Regions from separate parts of the Ensifer sp. Root558 genome, predicted to be linked through region 3. Evidence: riboswitches for the same ligand, from Rfam matches in the RefSeq annotation. Region 3 holds a riboswitch; each other region holds the start of a gene.
What was found. A riboswitch is a leader RNA that binds a small molecule or an ion and turns the genes downstream of it on or off. The one in region 3 is predicted to bind cobalamin.
Positions count from the first base shown of each region.

Region 1: linked by a shared signal. The riboswitch ahead of ASD63_RS00150 (CbtB-domain containing protein) and the one ahead of nrdH (glutaredoxin-like protein NrdH) in region 3 are both predicted to bind cobalamin.
Region 2: linked by a shared signal. The riboswitch ahead of ASD63_RS22615 (aromatic ring-hydroxylating dioxygenase subunit alpha) and the one ahead of nrdH (glutaredoxin-like protein NrdH) in region 3 are both predicted to bind cobalamin.

Region 1 covers NZ_LMGC01000001.1:21,722-24,990, forward strand. The annotation lists gene ASD63_RS00135 (glucoamylase family protein) at 1-91, shown strand, start outside; gene ASD63_RS00140 ((2Fe-2S)-binding protein) at 112-960, shown strand; gene ASD63_RS00145 (CbtA family protein) at 999-1,796, opposite strand; gene ASD63_RS00150 (CbtB-domain containing protein) at 1,994-2,170, opposite strand; cobalamin riboswitch at 2,211-2,473, opposite strand; gene ASD63_RS00155 (TetR/AcrR family transcriptional regulator) at 2,472-3,164, opposite strand; gene ASD63_RS00160 (NAD(P)H-binding protein) at 3,269-3,269, shown strand, end outside.
Region 2 covers NZ_LMGC01000023.1:571,881-575,149, reverse strand. The annotation lists gene ASD63_RS22625 (L-threonylcarbamoyladenylate synthase) at 1-885, opposite strand, end outside; gene ASD63_RS22620 (DUF6656 family protein) at 963-1,562, opposite strand; cobalamin riboswitch at 1,880-2,081, shown strand; gene ASD63_RS22615 (aromatic ring-hydroxylating dioxygenase subunit alpha) at 2,185-3,269, shown strand, end outside.
Region 3 covers NZ_LMGC01000037.1:47,589-50,857, forward strand. The annotation lists gene nrdE (class 1b ribonucleoside-diphosphate reductase subunit alpha) at 1-625, opposite strand, end outside; gene nrdI (class Ib ribonucleoside-diphosphate reductase assembly flavoprotein NrdI) at 595-1,011, opposite strand; gene nrdH (glutaredoxin-like protein NrdH) at 1,024-1,245, opposite strand; cobalamin riboswitch at 1,632-1,858, opposite strand; gene ASD63_RS31300 (hypothetical protein) at 2,113-2,412, opposite strand; gene ASD63_RS31305 (LysR substrate-binding domain-containing protein) at 2,557-3,269, shown strand, end outside.

The DNA.
Region 1 (3,269 bases), on a different contig from region 3:
CGGCCTTGAGCGGGCGGGCTTCGACGGTGGCTGGCTGCAGGAGGGGGAAGGCGCGTGTGGTAATCCGCCCGCATCCCGCGCCAGAGGATGAGAATGGACGACGGAGACGGCATGCGCTTGAACGACCACCGGCCGACAGCGGAGACCGCGGCGTTTGCGCCGCAGGCGCTGGCCGTCGCCGACCATCTGCGTGCCCAGTTTCCCGAGGCTGCCGTCTCGCTCGGGCCGGCGGCCAGTGATTTCAGCGCGCCGGGCGACTTCTGGGCTGCGGGCAGCGCTGGCCTTGAGGCGGGGCTCGCCTATCAGGATTTCTTCGGGGTCGGCATGACCGACCGGATCCGGGCGGCGCATCTGATCGCCTTCTATAGCCGCCAGCTGAGCGTGGTCCTTGGCGCGTTCCATCTCGGCGCCGGGTTGCAGGCGGAGGTGGCCGGCATTCGTTTCGAGGATTGGACGCGGCTTCACCGTGGCGTCGAAGTCGCGGGCAAGCGCTATCATTTTCGCCTGCATCCGCCGGCGACGGAGCGCCAGGGTGGCGAAGGCGTCAGCGCATTCGAACCGGGCTTCATCGCCCATCTGGCACCCGTCGTTGCGGTTCTGAAAGCGCGAGCAGGGCTGTCGAGCGGGGCGCAATGGCGGCTCGCGGCTGATGCCCTGGCCGGCGCGTTCCTGGAAATCGGCCGCGCGATCGGCGACGAGGCGCGCGGCATGGCCGAGGCGCTGGCGATCGTCAAACGACCGGGTTCGCGGCTCTACTCAGAGGAGCTCTGCTACGAGCAGATCGCGGCTCTCGATCCGGCAAGCGGCGCTCAGCTGTCGCGCCAGTATCGGATCCGTTGCGGCTGCTGTCTCTACTTCAAGACGGAAGGGGGCAGTTTCTGCGACACCTGCGTGCTGCTGGAGCCGGAAGATCGCCGCGCGCGGCTGGCGGCGCATCTCATGCAAAACGGCGGGACCTGAACCCCGCCGTCGCTTTGCTGACGATCTGTGATCAGTGATCACTGTGCCTTGACGAAGCGCTCGTTGATGAAGCCGGAGACGACGCCGAGCACGATCCAGAAGGCAAGCGTGGTGGCGAGTGCGGCAACCGCAAACTCGGCGCCGAGCACGGCCGGAACGTTGCTGGTGATATCGAGCGGCTGCGGCGCGCCGTAGACATGGGGTGCTGCGATCGCCACCAGGCCTGCGACCTTGGAGACGATCTCCTCGCGCAGGACGACGAGATAGAGGCCGACGGCGGAGAGCGCCACGGTCACCAGCCACCAGGTCTGGCGGTCGCCGAGTTCGGCTGCCGGAAAGCCCGGCAGTTCCGGCGGCAGACCGATCGCCGGCAGCATGTGCACGGCAAGCCAGCCGCAGGCGCCCCACAGCGCGCCGTTCCTGAGCGTGATCGGGTAGCCGATCACCAGGCTGACGCCGGCGAGCAGCAGGCCGAAGCCGGAACCTGTGACGAGGTTCGCCATCAGCGTGCCGGAGAAGCGGCTCATGCCGAACATGATGCCGCCTTCCTCATGCTCGCCCTCATGGGCATAGGCCGGGGTGATCGGCGACAAAGCGTCGAGGAAAGCGCCGAACGGCGACACGGCTTTGAGCGACGAATGCTGGTCGTGGTTTTCTGCGGCCGGCTGTGCCGCACCCGGCTGGGCGGCGGGCTGTTCGGTGGCGGCCGGTGCCTCGCCTTCGAATTCTTCTGCATGCAGGATCAGCGGTGTGACGCGCAGTTCCTGGGCGCCGGTCATGAAGACACCGGCAATCAATCCAGCCACGATCGCGGCCAGAAGCGTTCTGACAATCATCTTGAAATCCCTCGATAACGACAAAAGCCACGCCCTGTGGCGTGGTCCTTGAGCCTTCCCATTTTCCCAATGCTGCGGATGGCCTTCGCGCGCCGGAAAAACCGGGATGCACGCAGGCCTCCATCCGGCTCAGGCCGGATGCGTTCAGGTCCGCAGATTGTTCGATGCGGAACGTTGTTCACGTTCCGGCGCATCGGTCAGTGGCAGGGGAAGCCGTAGGAGTGGCGAGTGTCGTGCGCCGTGTCGTGCAGCACTGCCGAGTTGGCAAGGCCGGCGCCAAAGACGAGGAATGCGCCGATGAAGAGCGCGATGACGCCAGCGGTCAGACGATCGCTGAGGGAGAGCGGGGTGCTCGAAATGGTAGACGTAGCCATGACAACCTCCGTGATGGCATCGGGAAATTCCCGGTTGGGCCCTATGCCCGTATCGAGTGGCAGGTTTCCTGGCTCACGGCGTTGGGCTCGATGCCCTCGATCTGCCTCGCCTTCCCAGCTCGGCCGCCCTCTCGCGGTCTTGCCAGTGGCTTCTTCCGGATCGCTCCGGAACGGTGGATCGACGTCGCTCTACAGTCGCGGGGTCGGCCGTGATTTGAATGCCCAGCTTGGGTCCATCCGTCACATTCCCGTTTACTCCCGAAACACGTTCGCGTCCCGGGAACCAATCGATCCCAGATGATTAGGATTGTGTCATGGAGTTGTCAATTGAGTGCGCGCCGCCGCGCGGTCCATCCGCGACAAAATCCTTGATGGTCATGCGTTTGTAGGCTTCGACGATCTGGTCACCCTCGGCCCGGTCGACCGAGACTGCAAGTCGCATGGTGCAGTCGCCGAGATGCATGATCAGGAAGGCGGCGCTGTCGATCTCTTCGCGCGGCGTCTCCGGCACAAGGCAGGCCCAGACATCGGCAAGCAGCTTTCCGCCGGCGCGGCTTTGCGCAAGATCGATCTCGCGCAGTGCCTTGTCGGCCTGCATCGCCGACCAGATGTCGCGCATGACCGGCTCGGCGAGGAACATGTCGTAGTAGATGTCGAACAGCAGCGAGAAGGCGTCGCGCAGTTCGGCTATCGACGTGACCTTTGCCAGTTCGGCCGCGATGCACTCGTTGCAGACCGCATTGTAGCGCTCGGCCAGCGTGCGCACGATTGCCGCCTTGTCGGGGAAGTACTGATAAAGCGAGCCGATCGAGATCCCCGCCTTTTCAGCGACTTCGCTCATGCGCATGGCGTCGCTGCCCTTCTCCTGGATGAGCGCCGTCGCGCAGGCAAGGATCTGCTCGACGCGCTCGCGGCTGCGCTTCTGGCTCGGCGTCCGGCGCAGCGCAGGCTCGTCGTCGGCGGGAAGCGTGGCGGGACTTGCATCTGGAATCATGAGTAATGCTCACATTTTGACTTGACTCCTAAAATACGAGGATTTATCACATTTGCAAATGTGAGAGATGCTCATGTTTGTTGGTGGAACCTCAGGAGGAAGCGA
Region 2 (3,269 bases), on a different contig from region 3:
TGCGCCGCTGGCATCCGCCCGCTTCATATAGTCGAAGAGATTGGCGGCGGCTTCGCGCAGATTGCCAGTCGGGCTGAGATCGAGAACGACGGCCGCCTGCTCTTCGCCGGCGATCCGATTGCCGCCGAAACGGATCAAGGCTTCGCCGGCATGCACCTCGGCGGCATCGAGCCGGACGGCAGCGCCGGGCGCGTAGTGCGAGGCGAGCATGCCCGGCGCCTCGATCGTCGCTCCCGCCGTCTCCGGCCGGGTCACCGGACGACCAAGCAGGCGTTCGATCTCGGCGGCATCGAGGCCACCCGGCCGAAGCAACCGGATCTCGTCGCCGTCGACCTTGATGATCGTCGACTCAAGGCCGATTTGGGCCTGGCCGGCGTCGAGGATCAGCTTCAGTTTGTCGCCGAGATCGGCTTCCACATGGACCGCACTGGTCGGGCTGATTTTGCCCGACGTATTGGCACTGGGCGCGGCCAGTGGTCGCCCGAAGTGAGCGATTACCCGGCGCGAGAAACCGTCGGGCATGCGGATGCCGAGCGTGTCGAGGCCGGCGGACGCCAGCGCATGAACCGTGCTGTCGGCGCGCTGCCGAAGGATCAGCGTCAGCGGGCCGGGCCAGAAGGCTTCGGCCAGCTGCCTCGAAATCGGATCGAAATGCACATGGGCTTCGGCCATCGCCATGTCGGAAACATGCGAGATCAGCGGATTGAAGCGCGGGCGCCCCTTCATCTCGTAGATGCGACTGATCGCATCGGGATTGGTAGCGTCGGCGGCAAGGCCGTAGACGGTCTCGGTCGGAATGGCGACCGGCTCSCCTTCGCCAAGAACGGCGCAGGCGCGCGCGATCGCGCGGTCCGGTTCTCTATCCGTGTCGATGATCTCAGCCATGCCGTTTCCTTTCCGACGCTTCCTTAACGGACGCACCGGAAAAACAGAACGATTTTCTTTGAAGGAACCGGTTCGGCTCAGAGGCTGCGAATGATGCGACGCAACGCGTCATCCTTGGCGCCAAGCATCAGTACGTTTTTCAGCGCGACCTTGGGATCATCCGTGCGAAACAGCAGCCCGTTGTCACGAAAGTTGCGGTTGATGACCATTTGCCCGGCTTGGGCGCCCGGTTCGATGGCGACGGCGAAGTACATGCGTGAATAGCCGGGCTGGATACTCTCGAAAAAATGCGTCTCGTCGCCCAGGTTGCAGAAGAAGTTGGCGAAGTAGAAGGACCAGGTGATGTCCTTGGAGGGAGTAACCGGCGTACGCGCCGCCGTCACGTGACAGTAGCCGAGATGCGGCCGGCCGACGAGCGTGCGGTGGAAGATCATCTTCGGGAACTGGATCGAGTTGTGGAACCCGTTGATCCGCTTATGGGTCGTGTCGCCGGCGGTGCTGAGCTTCTTGCCCGTCCTGTCTGCGACTTCCTCATAGCTCAAATACCGGCGTTCGCTCGGCAACCATTGCCTGCGGTTGATCCGGCCCGTACGCAGGAATTCGGTATGAACCGCCACCTTCGGCGGGATTGTCGGCAGCTTCTCGGCTGTCGCGTCGTAGTATCTCAACTTTGCCATGATCGTCAGCGCGCCATCTGCCTGCCTGCAGGACCTCTCTCGTCCGCCGGCTAGGCTAGCGGCTCATGGTTAATGAATGATTTCGTCCTGGCTGCATCATTAGCGTTCTCTATCTGACGCGATGTCGCAAACGGGCGAAGCCCTCCCGCATCTGCGCCGACCGCGCCGCAAAAGTCGGCAATTGCCCAAGATGTGATCTATCTATATGTTTGCAATGTAAAAATTCTAAGACGGTGGCCTTTTGTGGCGGTTTTTTCCGTGTCGTCATTCTGGAATTGGATGTCGCTATCGGGCAGCTGCCAAGGTGACTTCCGCGATTACATATCCTTACTCAAGGTGCCGTCTTCGAAGGGAAGATGGAGAATTGGGAAGCCGGTCAAATCCCGGCGCTGCCCCCGCAACGGTGGTGGAGCGAAAGCCTCGGCAAAGGCCACTGGACGGTTCGTCCGGGAAGGCGCCGGGCAGGTCCGAAAGGACGGCTCCTGAGCCCGGAAACCAGCCTTGACGGACATAACCGTAACGGGTTGCGGCGGGCAGCCGGATCGGAGCCTCAAACGCATGGGCGTGCGCCCGTGCGGGTTCCTGTCCTGCCTCTCCGAAACATGGCGCATGAGGACAGGACATGGACACCAGAAACGATATGCTTCGAAAGCTGAAGGGCAGGCAGGACGGCTACAGCCTCGACCGGGCCTTTTACATCGATCCCGACTACTACAGGCAGGATCTGGAAAACATCTGGTACAAGGATTGGCTGTTTATCGGCCATGACTGCGAGATCCCGCGGGCCGGCAATTACTTCACCGTCCAGGTCGGCGACTACCCCGTTGTCATCACCCGCGACCGCCAGGGCGCCATCCGGGCTCTGCACAATTCCTGCCGCCACCGCGGCTCGCGCGTCTGCACGCAGGCGAAAGGCTCGTCGGCAAAGCTTGTCTGTCCCTATCACCAGTGGACCTACGAACTCGACGGCTCGCTGCTCTTTGCCCGGCAGATGGGAGAGGATTTCGACAAGGCCGCCCACAGTCTGAAGCCGATCCATTGCGAAACGGTCGGCGGCTACATCTTCATCAACCTGTCGGAAAAGCCGATGGATTTCACGGCGTTCCGCGACATGGCCTTGCCGTATCTCGCGCCGCATCGGCTCGGCGAAACCAAGGTCGCGTTCGAAAGCACCATCATCGAGAAGGGCAACTGGAAGCTCGTCTGGGAAAACAACCGCGAATGCTACCATTGCGCCGCCAATCATCCGGAACTCTGCCGCACCTATCCTGAGGCGCCGACGGCGACCGGGGTGCAGGGCGCCAAGGATGATCCTGTGATCGCCGAACATTGGGCGAAGTGCGAGGCCGAGGGCCTGCCGAGCGAATTTAAGATGTCGCCGACCGGTCAGTTCCGCGCCGCCCGCATGCCGCTTGTCGACAATGCCGAAAGCTACACCATGTCGGGCGCCCGCGCCGTCAGGCGGGCCCTGTCCGCCGACGTCTCCCAGAGCCAGATCGGCACGCTCTTGATGTTCCACTATCCCACCACCTGGAACCATGTGCTCGCCGACCACGCCATCACCTTCCGGGTGCTGCCGCTCGGGCCCGAACTGACGCAGGTGACGACGAAGTGGCTCGTCAACAAGGATGCGGTCGAAGGCGTCGACTACAATCTAGATGAACTGACGCATGTCTGGACCGAGACCAACGACCAGGACCGTCAGAT
Region 3 (3,269 bases):
CGCCACCGCGCTTGGAAAGCTGCAGCGCCGAATTGATGGCGCGGCCGATACTCTCCATGTTGTCCTCGATCCGGAGCAAAAAGCAGGAGACGAGCTCGCCGCGGCTCTTCTTGCCGGCGTTGAGGAAAGTCGGCGTTGCCGGCTGGAAGCGGCCGGAGATGATCTCGTCGACGAGATCGCGGGCAAGCCCTTCGTTGCCGCGCGCCAAGGCCATCGCCACCATGCAGACACGGTCTTCGTAGCGCTCCAGGTAGCGCTTTCCGTCGAAGGTCTTCAGCGTATAGGACGTGTAGTATTTGAACGCCCCGAGGAAGGTCGGAAAGCGGAACTTCTTTGAATAGGCATGATCGTAGAGATCGCGCACGAAGTTGAAGGAATACTGGTCCAGCACTTCCTGCTCGTAATAGCCCTCGGTCACCAGATAATCGAGTTTTTCCCGGAGGTTATGGAAGAACACCGTGTTCTGGTTGACGTGCTGGAGGAAGTACTGTTTCGCCGCCTGCCGGTCCTTGTCGAGCTGGATCCGTCCCTCTTCGTCATAGAGGTTCAGCATTGCGTTCAGCGCATGATAGTCGAGCGCTGCTTCCGTCGCCTTCAAGGGGCGTTCGAGTGTCGTGACGTCCAAAATCGTTCCATCCCGTTTTTGACATTGGCGACGTCCTCGTCGGTCCCGAGCAGCTCGAACCGGTAGAGATAGGGTACCCGGCACTTGGCCGAAATCACGTCGCCGGCGATCCCGTAGGTCGCGCCGAAATTGCTGTTGCCCGCTGCGATCACGCCGCGGATGTGAGAGCGGTTGCCCGCGTCGTTCAAGAAGTGGATGACCTGCTTCGGCACCGCCCCGCGGCCATCGTCGCCGCAATAGGTCGGCACGATCAGCACATAGGGCTCTGCGACCGTAAGTGTGTCCTTACCTTCCCTGAGCGGTATGCGTGCGGCGCGATGGCCGAGCTTTTCGACGAAGCGATGGGTGTTTTCCGAGCGACTGGAAAAATAGACGATCAGGCCCATCGCCCGCGTCCTTCAGGAAAGCGCGCTGATCATGTCCGGGCGGAAACCCGCCCAATGCCGCTCGCCGGCGACGACGACCGGGACCTGCCGATAGCCAAGACCCTGCACCAGCGCGAATGCATCGGAATCCTCGGAGATATCGACGATGCGATAATCGATGCCTTGGCGGTCGAGCGCACGGGTTGTGGCGGTGCATTGGACGCAGGCTGGTTTGCTGTAGACGGTGATCGACATGGGTTCCTCGTAGGGTCTGGCAAATGGGCGCAAAAAGTCGTCGGATCGCGCGAACGCGAACCGTGGTGTTGGCGATTGGACACGAAACATCGCTCCCCGGTCGACTCGACCGGAGTTGACGTCGTCAAGCTGGCCCAAGGTCGGTTACGCAACCGGGCCGGCTCGTTTTGGTGGGGCGCTCAGGAATTCCGCGGATGCGGGTTTTCAAGGCGCGGCCTTTCAATCAGGCGCGCAACAACGCGCACCCGTCCGCAGAAGGTGGATCTGAACTGGAAGAAACTGGCATGACTTCACCCCGAAGATTTCGACGGGCTGCCGGGGAGACGTCGAGACGATCGGGCAGGCTCATCCTGCCACGCACTCAACCCCTCCGGACACCCCGCCCGTGGACGTTTGGTGATCGAGGCAGGTCTCCTGGCTTACGGGTCAAAGCTTCCATCCCGACCTTCCCGAGGCCTCATGCCTCAGTGGTCCAAATCCGGACAGTCGCTCGCCGTCTACAGTTGCGGGGGCAGCTACGGCATAGCCTCAGCGGAAACCCGCCGGCGCACCGTATTCCCGTCTTAGCTCCCAATCCTTGCGAATCGGAAGAACCTCGAACACTAGATATAGTAGTTCATCGCAAATCTACGTCAATAGGTGTGAGGTGCCGGACGGCCCGTGCGGAGGGTCTTTTCTTTTGCAGTGTGGATAACGGAGAGTAAACGGCGCTTTGAACCGGCTCTCCGTCGGGGGCTTCGTCTCGCCGCCGAAACGGCAACAAGCGCCGCAGCGCTCGCAGGGTTTTGGGGAGAAATTTCGATGGAGCCATCACGCGGGCCGGATGCTGCACTAGGCGATCCAGGCCCGTCGCGTCTCGGCACTCGCTCAATCGCAGAGCAGGATGCTGACGTCCTTGTTTTTGCCGGGTTGCGCACGCGGCGAGACTGCCATGGCCCGTGGCTTGCTCGCGCCCTTGCAGCCTGCCGAGGTTTGCGGCACGGATGAGGCCTCTTCCTTGGGCCAGTGCCACGGATCGGCTGTATCGCCGATGCGCGGGCGAATGTGCTCCTGGTCCCGCGTCAAGCCGATATCCCGGAGCTGGAACTCGTTGAAGGTATCGATGGCAACGGAGGGGCTGAGGGTCTTATCGGCCCAGTTCAGAACATAGTAAATCGTTGATCGCATTGCGCTAAGCATTGCTATCCTCACTTCTCTAAAAGGTCGTGTGTTCGCGAAAAAAGTGAGGGTTTTTGCCGTTTCGCGCAAAGCGATTTCTCGCATGCTGGCATAAAGAATGCTTATCTCAGTTCCATGAGCAAGATTCCTCCCATGAGTGCGGTGCGCGCTTTTGAGGCCGCCGCCAGGCACCTGAGTTTCACCCGCGCCGCCGAAGAGCTCAGCATGACGCAGGCGGCCGTCAGCTATCAGATCCGGCTGTTGGAAGATCGCATCGGCGCGCCGCTGTTCGTCCGGCTTCCGCGCGAGGTGCGATTGACTGGCGCCGGGCGGCAGTTGGCGCCGAAGGTGACCGAAGCGATCGATCTCTTAGGGGCAGCCTTCTCGGAGATCGCCGACAAGACCGAGCATCACCTGCACATCTCCGTGCTCCCGACCGTCGTTTCGAGCTGGCTCGGCCAGCGCCTCGCCTCGTTTCAGACCGCGCATCCCAATATCAGCATCAGGGTGCACATGTCGACCGAGCTGGTCGACTTCAAGCGCGACGCCGTCGATCTCGCGGTGCGCAGCGGCGCCGGCGACTGGCCGGGCAACGATGTCTTTCCTTTGTTTCCGCTCGATTACGTGCCTGTCTGCAGGCCCTCCTTCCTGGAGAAGCACCAGCTCAAGGAGCCCGCCGACGTTCTGAGGGTCCGGCGTTTCGGCAACGCCAGCTGGTGGCGGCGATGGATGATCGAAACCGGCGTCGAACCGCCGGCAAGCAACGGCACCGAATTGATCTTCGACGTCCAGGCGATGGATGTCGCCACAATCCTGGCGGATCACGGCATTGCGATTGCCGTCTCAACCTTCCTGATGGATGAACT